DNA from 2 places in the Bradyrhizobium sp. RDI18 genome. Region 2 is predicted to be linked to the other one. Evidence: riboswitches for the same ligand, from Rfam matches in the RefSeq annotation. Region 2 holds a riboswitch; the other holds the start of a gene.

Evidence for each region. Region 2 has a riboswitch for cobalamin ahead of metE (5-methyltetrahydropteroyltriglutamate--homocysteine S-methyltransferase). Riboswitches for the same ligand answer to the same signal wherever they lie in the genome.
Region 1: linked by a shared signal. The riboswitch ahead of metE (5-methyltetrahydropteroyltriglutamate--homocysteine S-methyltransferase) and the one ahead of metE (5-methyltetrahydropteroyltriglutamate--homocysteine S-methyltransferase) in region 2 are both predicted to bind cobalamin.

The regions. Positions count from the first base shown of each region.
Region 1 covers NZ_JBICRN010000008.1:6,088,384-6,093,787, forward strand. The annotation lists gene ftsH (ATP-dependent zinc metalloprotease FtsH) at 1-826, shown strand, start outside; gene ACFXS9_RS38420 (hypothetical protein) at 897-1,097, opposite strand; gene metE (5-methyltetrahydropteroyltriglutamate--homocysteine S-methyltransferase) at 1,142-3,517, opposite strand; cobalamin riboswitch at 3,630-3,844, opposite strand; cobalamin riboswitch at 3,978-4,198, shown strand; partial or broken gene ACFXS9_RS38430 (ribonucleoside-diphosphate reductase subunit alpha) at 4,311-5,404, shown strand, end outside.
Region 2 covers NZ_JBICRN010000006.1:717,144-722,547, reverse strand. The annotation lists partial or broken gene ACFXS9_RS04420 (3-methyl-2-oxobutanoate hydroxymethyltransferase) at 94-523, shown strand; gene ACFXS9_RS04415 (hypothetical protein) at 1,554-1,817, opposite strand; gene ACFXS9_RS04410 (DUF6925 family protein) at 1,814-2,011, opposite strand; gene ACFXS9_RS04405 (hypothetical protein) at 2,026-2,244, shown strand; cobalamin riboswitch at 2,405-2,600, shown strand; partial or broken gene metE (5-methyltetrahydropteroyltriglutamate--homocysteine S-methyltransferase) at 2,702-5,016, shown strand; gene ACFXS9_RS04395 (cold-shock protein) at 5,168-5,371, shown strand.

The DNA of each region.
Region 1 (5,404 bases), on a different contig from region 2:
GAACCTCGTCAACGAGGCGGCGCTGACGGCTGCCCGCCGCAACAAGCGGATGGTGACGCAGGCCGAGTTCGAAGAGGCCAAGGACAAGGTGATGATGGGTGCCGAGCGCAAGTCGCTCGTCATGACCGAGGAAGAGAAGCTCTTGACGGCCTATCACGAGGGCGGCCACGCCATCGTCGGCCTGAACGTCGTCGCGACCGATCCGATCCACAAGGCGACGATCATCCCGCGCGGCCGCGCGCTGGGCATGGTGATGCAGCTTCCCGAGCGCGACAAGTTGTCGATGTCGCTCGAGCAGATGACCTCGCGCCTCGCTATCATGATGGGCGGCCGCGTCGCGGAAGAACTGATCTTCGGCCGTGAGAAGGTCACCTCGGGCGCGGCCTCCGACATCGAGCAGGCGACACGACTGGCGCGCATGATGGTGACGCGCTGGGGCCTGTCGGAAGAGCTCGGCACCGTGTCCTACGGCGAAAACCAGGACGAGGTGTTTTTGGGCATGTCGGTGTCGCGCACGCAAAATGCCTCGGAAGCGACCGTCCAGAAGATCGACAAGGAGATCAAGCGGCTGGTTGAGGAAGGCTACAACGAGGCCACCCGAATCCTCACCGAGAAGCGCGACGATCTCGAGATGCTGGCCAAGGGCCTGCTCGAGTTCGAAACGCTCACGGGCGACGAGATCATCGATTTGTTGAAGGGCAAGAAGCCCAACCGCGAGTCGGTGCTCGAGCCGAGCACGCCGCGCACTTCCGCCGTGCCGCCCGCCGGCAAGCCGCGCCCGCGTCCCGATCCGGACCCGGGTCTGGAGCCGCAGCCCCAGGCGTAAGCGGCGCTTAATTCTGAACGACGAAAACGCGGCGGTGACGCCGCGTTTTTTTTGTGCTTGTTTCGAACCTTCATGGCGCCGCGGCCGGCGCCCCGAGGTGTACGGCCAGAATGTGTTCCGGCGTCTCGACCACTTCGACCTTTTGCCCATCGCCGCCGACAAAGGCGAGCACCGTGCGCTCGCCGTCGCGCCACATGCTGCCGACGAGGGCAATGTTGATGTGGGTAGATTGCCCCGTCTCAAATCGCGTGCATTCGATCCAGAAGCGCATGACGTCCTCCTTGAGTTGCCTTGATGAGAGACGGGGCGGGCAGGTTACGCCAGCGCCCGCAATTCGCGGGCCGCGGCCACCATGTTGGCGAGCGCGGGTCGGACCTCCTCCCATTTGCGGGTCTTCAGTCCGCAATCCGGGTTGATCCAGATCTGCGTGTCGGAGAGCCGCTGTCGCGCCAGCTTGAGCAGGCCGGTCATCTCGCCGATCTCGGGAACGCGCGGCGAATGGATGTCGTAGACGCCGGGGCCGATTTCGTTCGGATAGCGGTAATCCCTGAACGCATCGAGCAGCTCCATCTTCGAGCGCGAGGTCTCGATCGAGATCACGTCGGCGTCCATCGCGCCGATCGCGCCGATAATGTCGTTGAACTCCGAGTAGCACATGTGGGTGTGGATCTGCGTCTCGTCGCGCACGCCGGACGAACAGAGGCGGAAGGCGTCGACGGCCCAGTCGAGATAAACCTTCCATTCGGATTTGCGCAGCGGCAAGCCCTCCCGCAGCGCGGCCTCGTCGATCTGGATCATGCCGGCGCCGGCCGCTTCGAGATCGGTAACCTCGTCGCGGATCGCGAGCGCGATCTGCCGGCAGGCTTCGCTGCGCGCAATGTCGTCGCGGACGAACGACCAATTCAGAATGGTGACAGGGCCGGTGAGCATCGCCTTCATCGGCTTTTTCGTCAGCGACTGGGCATATTGCCACCACTCGACCGTCATCGGCTTTGGGCGCGAGACGTCGCCGAACAGCACAGGCGGGCGAACGTAGCGCGATCCATAGGATTGCACCCAGCCGTGCGCGGTGAAAGCGAAGCCTGCGAGCTGTTCGCCGAAATACTGCACCATGTCGTTGCGCTCGAACTCGCCATGCACGAGCACGTCGAGCCCGATATTTTCCTGCCAGCGCACGGTGCGGGCGGTCTGGTTCTGCAGATAGAGCTTATAGGCTTCGTCCGTCAGGGCGCCCCTGGCGTGCGCGGAGCGGGCGTTCCTGACGTCGGCGGTTTGCGGGAACGAGCCGATGGTGGTGGTCGGGAACGCCGGCAGGTTGAAGCGCTCGCGCTGAACGGTGGCGCGTTCAGCGAAGATGCTGGAGCGGAAGCGCATCGGTTCATTGATGCCGGCAACGCGTGCCGCTACCTTCGCGTCGTGAATGCGCGGCGAGGTCTTGCGGGAGGTCGCCGCCTGGTTCGAGGCTTTCAGCGTGGCTTCGACTGCTCTGCGGCCATCGGCGAGTGCCGTTCCGAGCGTGGCCAGTTCCTCGAGCTTCTGCACCGAAAACGCGAGCCAGCCCTTGATTTCGGGATCGAGCCCGGTCTCCAGCGCCAGATCGATCGGGACGTGCAGTAGCGAGCAGGAGGGGGCGATCTGCACACGGTGCTTGCCGAGTTTGGCGATTGCGGGCTCGAGCTGGTCGAGAAGCCGGCTCAAATCCGCGCGCCAGATGTTACGGCCATCGATGATTCCGAGCGATAGCACGAGGTCATCAGGAAATCCGGCGAGGTCGTCGATCTGCTCCGGCGCGCGCACGAGGTCGAGATGCAGGCCGGCGACGGGCAGGGATAGCGCGGTGTCGCGGTTGGCGCCGAGACCGCCGAAATAGGTCGTCAGCATGATCTTGAGCTGCGGCACTGCGCTCGCGATCTCCGCATAGGCATAATGCAACGCCTGCTGGGCGACAATATCAAGATCGAGCACGAGACACGGCTCGTCGATCTGTACCCATTCCGCGCCCCGGTAGGCAAGTTCGCGCAGCACCTCGATGTAAACCGGCAGCAAGCGATCAAGCAGGGACAGCGGATTGAAGCCGGCATCCTTGCTCTTGGCGAGTTTGAGAAACGTGACCGGGCCGACCAGCACGGGGCGGGTTTGATAGCCCAGCGCCTTGGCTTCCTCGTATTCCTCGATCGGCTTGCGCGAGGCGAGGATGAATTTCTGATCCTTCGTCAGTTCGGGCACCATGTAGTGGTAGTTGGTGTCGAACCATTTTGTCATTTCCAGCGCCGGCACGCCGTGCGCATCGTCATGCCCGTGACTGGCATGGCCGCAATTCGCCTCATGCGGCTTGCCTTGCGTGCCGCGGGCCATCGCGAAGTAAGTCGCAAGCGAGACCGGCCCGCCGCTCCAGCGATAGATTTCCGGGATCGCGCCGACCATCACTGATGTGTCGAGAACCTGGTCGTAGAACGAGAAATCGTTCGACGGAATCACCGTGACGCCGAGCTTTTTCTGGCGCGCCCAGTTTGCGGCGCGAAGCCCGATGCCGGTTTCGATCAGCGCCTTCTCGTCGGTTGCGCCCGACCAGAAACTCTCCAGCGCGAATTTCAACTCACGGCGCGGACCGATGCGCGGCGTGCCGAGGGAGGCAACGCGAAGTGAAGAAGTGGAGATGGTGGAAGTAGACGTAGCTTTGGAAGAAGACATTGGCTTAACCCCAAAAGTTGGGGGCAAAGGCCGAAGTGACACGTCTGGATTTTCGCGAACGGCAGAGCGCGCGCGGAAAATCGCAACCGCACCACCGGGACACCCCGCCCGAGGACGTGTATGTTGTCGAGGCAGGTCTCCTGGCTCGCGGGTCAATGCTGCTGTCCGGCCTTCCCGAAACCTTGCGAGGTCTCAGTGACTTTGTTGGACAGCGGCTCGCCGCTTACAGTTGCGGGGGCAGCTCCGGCTTTGGCTTTTCGGCCGCACCGGCTTCCCTCTTAGCTTCGGAAGAACGTCTCCCGAAGAACCACGACTGGTCCACTTATCGGCAACGCGGCAGGCGCGTCAACTCGGCGACATTCACCGGCGCCTTGTCATTGTTGTTCACAGCCGCGGGGTTCCGTCGCCGAAATTCTTGCACATCGCCCGCGCGCCCCATTGACAGCCGCATCCGAATAACACCAGATATAGCCGTCACGGTCCGCCATGGCCCAACACATGGTGGCTAAGAGGGAAGCCGGTGTATCGCGCGAAAGCCGCGAAAATCCGGCGCTGCCCCCGCAACTGTAAGCAGTGAGTTGTTTCCGAATCTGACGTCACTGATGCGGCATCGCATCGGGAAGACACGGGGACAACAGCGACCTGCGAGCCAGGAGACCTGCCGCGACGCCGAAAAAACGTCCACGGGCGGGGTGTCCCGGCGGCGCTTGCAGATTCATGCCCGCGTTTTCGCGTGGGCTAAAGCTGTAGCGTCCTCTGACATCCGGCCCCAACACAACTACGGGGTCTCTTGATGTCACTCTCTCTCGATCGCGAAGCCAACGCCGCTCCATTCATTCGTCTGCGCCCCGAATCGCTTGTCGCCTCGGAAGCGCAGCCGCCGATGCAGGTGATTCGCCGCAACGGCACGGTTTCGAAATTCGACGCGAGCAAGATTTCGGTCGCGATGACCAAGGCGTTTCTCGCGGTCGAGGGGCATGGCGCGGCGGCCTCCCGCCGGGTGCATGAAATCGTCGAGCAACTGACCGCCGAAGTCGTCGGCGCGCTGTCGCGCCGGATGAGCGAGGGCCGCACCTTTCATATCGAGGACGTGCAGGACCAGGTTGAACTTGCCTTGATGCGCAGCGAGCACCACAAGGTCGCGCGCGCTTATGTGCTCTATCGCGAGGAACGCACGCGCCAGCGTGCCGGACAGGACGTGAAGGCCACCCGGCCATCGGGGAAGCCCTCGTTACGCGTCACGCTGGCCAGTGGCGCGCAGGTCCCGCTCGATATCGCGCGGCTGACGCTGATCATCGAAGAAGCCTGCGCCGGTCTCGAGGGCGTCGGCGCCACGGCGGTGCTCGCGGAGACGCAGCGCAATCTCTATGACGGCATCAGCGAGGACGAACTGGCGCTGGCGTCGGTGATGGCCGCGCGCACGCTGGTGGAGCAGGAGCCGAACTACGCCTATGTCAGCGCGCGGCTCTTGCTCGACAAGCTGCGCACCGAAGTGCTGTCGTTCGTGCATGATACGCCGACCAGCGCGTCGCAGGCCGAGATGGCCGAGCGCTACGGCGAGTGCTTTCCAGCCTACATCAAGGCCGGCATCAAGGCCGAGCTGCTCGATCCCGATCTGGCGCGCTTCGATCTAAAAAAGCTTGCCGCGGCGCTGAAGCCGGAGCGCGACCTGGCATTCCAGTTTCTGGGTCTGCAGACGCTGTACGACCGCTATTTCCTGCATGTGCGCGGCAACCGTATCGAGCTGCCGCAGGCGTTCTTCATGCGCGTCGCGATGGGGCTGGCGATCCGCGAGATCGACCGCGAGGCGCGCGCGATCGAGTTCTACGATCTCCTATCGTCGTTCGACTTCATGGCCTCGACCCCGACGCTGTTCAATTCCGGCAC
Region 2 (5,404 bases):
CTTCCTTCCCTCTACCATTGACGGTTTTCTCTCGACTTCCCTAGGAATCACTGGCTGCAGGGATACGGGGCGAGCGATCGACCGGGATCTAAAATGAGCCACAGTTCGGAGCAGCCTCTTGAACGTGTCGCTATCCAATGCTGCAGCGGCGGACAGTGGAGGGACGTCGTGTCGCCTGGGCACAGCGTACGAGGCTATTACGACACGCATCGTCGACGTCATCCTGGCCGGAGATAGCGTTGGCAACGTCCGCCTCGGATTCGGCAAACACAGTGCCGGTCAGTGGCCATGGGAATTATTACTTAGATGCGGTTGCGCGCACACAGGCCAGACCTATGCCTTGCTTCTGGCGGAACGCCGGAGGCTTCCTTCAGCGTGGCAGCGACGCCGTGAAGCTCAAGGGTGGTGCCAAGCGTGTCGAAATGGCGCGTGCCTGGTCGATTCCGAAATTCCTATGACGAACCGTCTCGGCCTCACCCCTCAGAGCGTTAATGTCATGGGTGGATCAAAAGTGCAGGGAAGGAAAGCCGATGAGAACCAAACGACTGAGTGCTAAAAAAACGGAAACTTGCACTGGATAGGTGTTTTCGTGGATGAGCAGTTTTTAAAGGACCGGGCCCAGATCATTCGCGATCTAGCGGACAAGGCAGACCCTTTCACCAGAAAAAGGCTGCTGGACCTAGCGGAACGGTATGACAGACGGAGGAGACCGACGGTCTCAGATGACAAAGCACGGCGCAACTAATTGGTCGTCTGGAAGTATTCCGACGGATCTGGCGGCTCACGGTTCGATGTGGCCGATTTCGTGAACTCGATATACATGAGCGACGCTCTGGAGTCCGCTTGAAGATACCCGACCGCAACCTTTCTTGCAGAGCCGCTCGCCCGAAGACGCGGAGGCGGCTTATTACATTACGAGGACGTCAATCGCCGGCCTTGCGGAGGCGTCCTATTCTTGAAATCAAATCGAAAATTGGATGGGTGACCGTACGCCGGCATTTACGAACAACTCTTCCAAGGGGCTAATGACCCTGGATCTGCGCGGGAACCTACTCGCACCATGCGTTTTTGCGTTCAAAGCCCATTGAATCCTGCAAGTCAATCTCTTGCTGGAGGCAGAAAAAAGGCCGCGCGAATGTTACGCGCGGCCAAGTCAGGGAGGAAACGCCCCAAGGGGCCGCTGAAGGAGCATCGAGATGAGTAGATCGATCACTCACCGAGAGCTCCAAGCTTGTGAGAACATCAGTGTTAAGAGATGCCCTTTTAGTCGTCTCTAGTCGCGCGAACAAATGATCGAATACTCGAGTTCTTGCGCCGTTTGGCGGTGATTTTTGCGCATGTGTCGCATCTTTTGTGCAAAGATGATCAACTGGACGCAGCGTGCAGCTCAACGCATCGGTCGGTCTACCGCGATAAGCCCGGATGCCTAGGGAGGTCACCGTTTCCCTTCGTTGTTCAGGGGGGATGGTCATCTCGGCGACACTCGTCACGGGTTTCGGTGATCTATTATAGTCTGTATGTAAAGTACACTGCGAATTCAGAATCTTGAGCAGCTACAGGCCGATAGGAATGTCAATGTAGCGCATCGATGGGTCGTCGGCGTCCACCGGACCGAGCTCGTCCCAGGCCGACAGCCAAGCCGCAAGCACTGCCGATGTCTGCTCCAAGGCCTGCACCTGGCGAAGCGTCACGCGGAATATGGCGCAGGCAAAATGGTCGTTTCGGAGTGCGACGGTGGATGGTTCAAGTCCGCAGACGACGGAATGGATGACATGCCGCTCGAAGGCCACGAGATCGGGGTTGCCCGTAACTTTCAAGCAAGGGCCTGAAAGGTGATGCGGCAGTCATGCCTGAACGGGCGTTTTTGGCCAAGGTGGTCGCGGAGCGGATGCAGGGGATAGAGATGCGCGCAGGTGGGCAACCCTCGGGCAATGGCTACGTCACTGCATGGGTACGGCGATGCGACGGTACTTTCGGCAAAGATATGGGTGTGCCTCGCGATACAGCACATAAGCGCGTGCAGAGTTGGAGGCGGGCGCCTACCGATTTTCCCGGCGCGCTCAACACCGCGGAAATGTTCCTGCCTTTGCCGAGCGGATGCCGGGCGTGCCGCTGCTCGCCAACATGACCGCCTTCGGCAAGACGCCGTTGCTTTGCGGTGGCAGAATTCGAGGTAACTATTCAATGGTGATCTGGCCGGTGTCTGCGCTGCGGGTGGCTAACAAGGCGCAGGAAGATCTGTAAGCTGCGATCGCGCGACCGCGGCACCCACAAGATTGTCGATCGAATCCAGACGCGCGCCGAACTCTATGCGACGATCGGGCCGCACGACGACGAGGCGCTAGATGCCTCCGTTGTCCAGACGATCGCTCCCGAGAACCGAACGGAACGGCCCCTCTTGCAGGTAATCGGAGATGTCGAGGCTCTCCGGATTGATCCGGAGCTAAGAGGGAAGCCGGTGCGATGCCGGCGCTGCCCCCGCAACTGTAAGCGGCGAGCCGCTGTCCAATAGAAGTCACTGAAGCGACGCGGCTTCGGGAAGGCCGGATAGCAGCGACGACCCGCGAGCCGGGAGACCTGGCCCGACAACATATTCGTCCACGGGCGGGGTGTCCCGGTGGTGCGCCAAGCAGTTGCCGCTTCGGCGGCTTTTTCTGCACGCGTCCGCCATGGCCTTTGCTCCCAACATAGGGTTGAAGCTATGTCTCTTCTCTCGATTCCTGTCGCTACCCTCGGCACGCCGCGCATCGGTCCGCGCCGCGAACTCAAACTCGCGCTCGAGAGCTATTGGGCCGGAAAGTCTGACGAAACGCAGCTTCTTGAGGCTGCGGCTGCGCTTCGCGCGCGGCAGAAATCGCTCGGCGTAACCGTAATTCCTTCAAACGACTTCTCGCTTTATGACCATGTGCTCGATGTCAGCGTGATGGTCGGTGCCATTCCGGAAATTTACGGTTGGAGCGCAGGCCCTGTTTCGCTCAAGACCTACTTTGCGATGGCACGGGGCGCACAGCGCGATGACCATGATGCGAATTGCGGTCACGCCGAGCACGGCGCCGCAGCGCAGGAGATGACCAAATGGTTCGACACCAATTATCACTACATGGTGCCGGAATTTCACAAGGACCAGACCTTCACGCTTTCCTCTCGCAAGCCGATCGAGGAGTATGAAGAGGCGAAAAGCCTGGGTTGTCAGACGCGCCCGGTGCTGGTTGGTCCGGTCACCTTTCTGAAGCTCGGCAAGAGCGCAGATCCTGCATTCGATCCGCTGTTGCTCCTTGATAGGCTGCTGCCGGTCTATGTAGATGTTCTCCGCGAACTCACCCTAAGGGGCGCCGAGTGGGTGTAGCTGGACGAGCCATGTCTGGTCCTGGACCTCGACGACGCTACACGCGACGCGCTGCGCCGGACCTACGCCCACTTGGCCAAGAAGGTTCCCGACCTCAAGATCATGCTCGCTACCCATTTTGGAACGATCGGCCACAACCTGGAAACCGCTTTGACGTTGCCGGTTGCGGGCCTTCACATCGACCTGGTCCGCGCCCCAGAGCAGTTGAGCCCGATTGTCGCCGACGCTCGAAGGGATATTGTCCTCTCTCTCGGCGTCGTCGATGGCCGCAATGTCTGGCGTTCGAACCTTCCAGCGGTGCTCGACCGGTTCGAACCTGCCGTCGCAAGCTTGGCGAGGACCGCGTGCAGATTGCACCCTCATGCTCGCTGCTTCATGTCCCGATCGACCTCGATCTCGAGACCGATCTCGATCCCGACGTGAAAAGCTGGCTTGCTTTCTCCGTCCAGAAGATCGGAGAACTCGCAACGTTGGGAGGCGTGCTGGCTAAAGGCTGGGAGGAAGCGGCGGATGTACTTGCGGCCTCAGCAGGCGCGGCCGTCGCGTGCGAAACGTCGCCCAACGTTCACAATGCGAACGTCGCCAAGCGAATGGCTGCAATCGATGATAGCATGCGGCGCCGTCGCAGTTCTTTCGCCCGGCGCGCCGAGGTTCAGCGCGCGCGGTTCGGATTGCCGACATTTCCCTCGACGACGATCGGATCGTTCCCGCAGATGGCGGAAGTTCGCAACGCCCGCGCGGCCCATGCGCGGGGAACGATGAGCGACGCACAATACGAGCAGTTTCTCAAAGAGGAGACGGCACGCGCGGTGCGCTGGCAGGAAGACATCGGTCTCGACGTTCTCGTGCATGGCGAGTTCGAGCGCAATGACATGGTGCAGTATTTCGGCGAGCAGCTGTCCGGCTTCGCATTCACCAAGCATGGTTGGGTTCAGTCCTACGGCTCGCGTTGTGTCCGGCCGCCCATCCTGTTTGGCGATATCTCCCGGCCGAAGCCGATGGCGGTGGAGTGGTGGCGCTACGCGCAATCGCTGACCAAGAAGCCACTGAAGGCGATGCTGACAGGACCGGTGACGATCCTGAACTGGTCGTTCGTCCGTGATGATATTCCACGGAGCGAAGCATGCCGTCAGATCGCGCTAGCGATCCGTGACGAGGTGATCGACCTCGAGAGGTCCGGCGCGATGATGATCCAGATTGACGAGGCTGCGCTCCGAGAAGGATTGCCGCTGCGCAAGTCACAATGGAAGACCTACCTCGGCTGGGCCGTAGACAGCTTCCGCATTTGCTCGTCGGGCGTGGCCGACGAGACCCAGATCCACACCGATATGTGTTATTCCGAGTTCAACGACATCATCGATGCGATCGCGGCAATGGATGCCGACGTCATCTCGATCGAGACGTTGCGGTCAAAGATGCAACTGCTTGACGCCTTCAAGAGCTACAAATATCCGAACGAGATCGGACCCGGCGTTTACGACATCCATTCGCCGCGCGTGCCGGACGCGGCCGAGATGAAGAACCTCATTGCGCTGGCGCGGCAGCGGCTTTCCGATGCGCAGCTCTGGATCAATCCCGATTGCGGCCTGAGAACGCGCCGATGGGATGAGGTGCGTCCCGCGCTCATCAATATGGTCGCCGCTGCCCGTGAATTGCGGGCGGCGTCGTGAGAAATTGCCGGCTGCATTGCTATCACGGCTCAACGCGGCGGAGCTGGCGCACTAAAGCTAATCCTAATTCCGCAAATCACTTGAGGCGAGCAGGTCTGTCAAGTTTAATGATCTGATACACTGTTAATTTATGTGATTCGGAGAGAAGAACATGCCCCAAGGCAAGGTGAAGCTGTTTAAGGACGATAAGGGTTTCGGCTTTATAGCGCCTGATACCGGCGGTGAAGACCTATTCTTCCACGTGAGCAGCTTGTTGCCCGGTGTAACGCCCAAGCAAGGAGACCGCGTCAGCTATGAAATCGGTGTAGACCGCAGGACCGGACGTAGTCGAGCCGAAAAGGTCGTGATTGGTTGATCATAGAGACTTGGGCAGATTCATTCCCGGCCG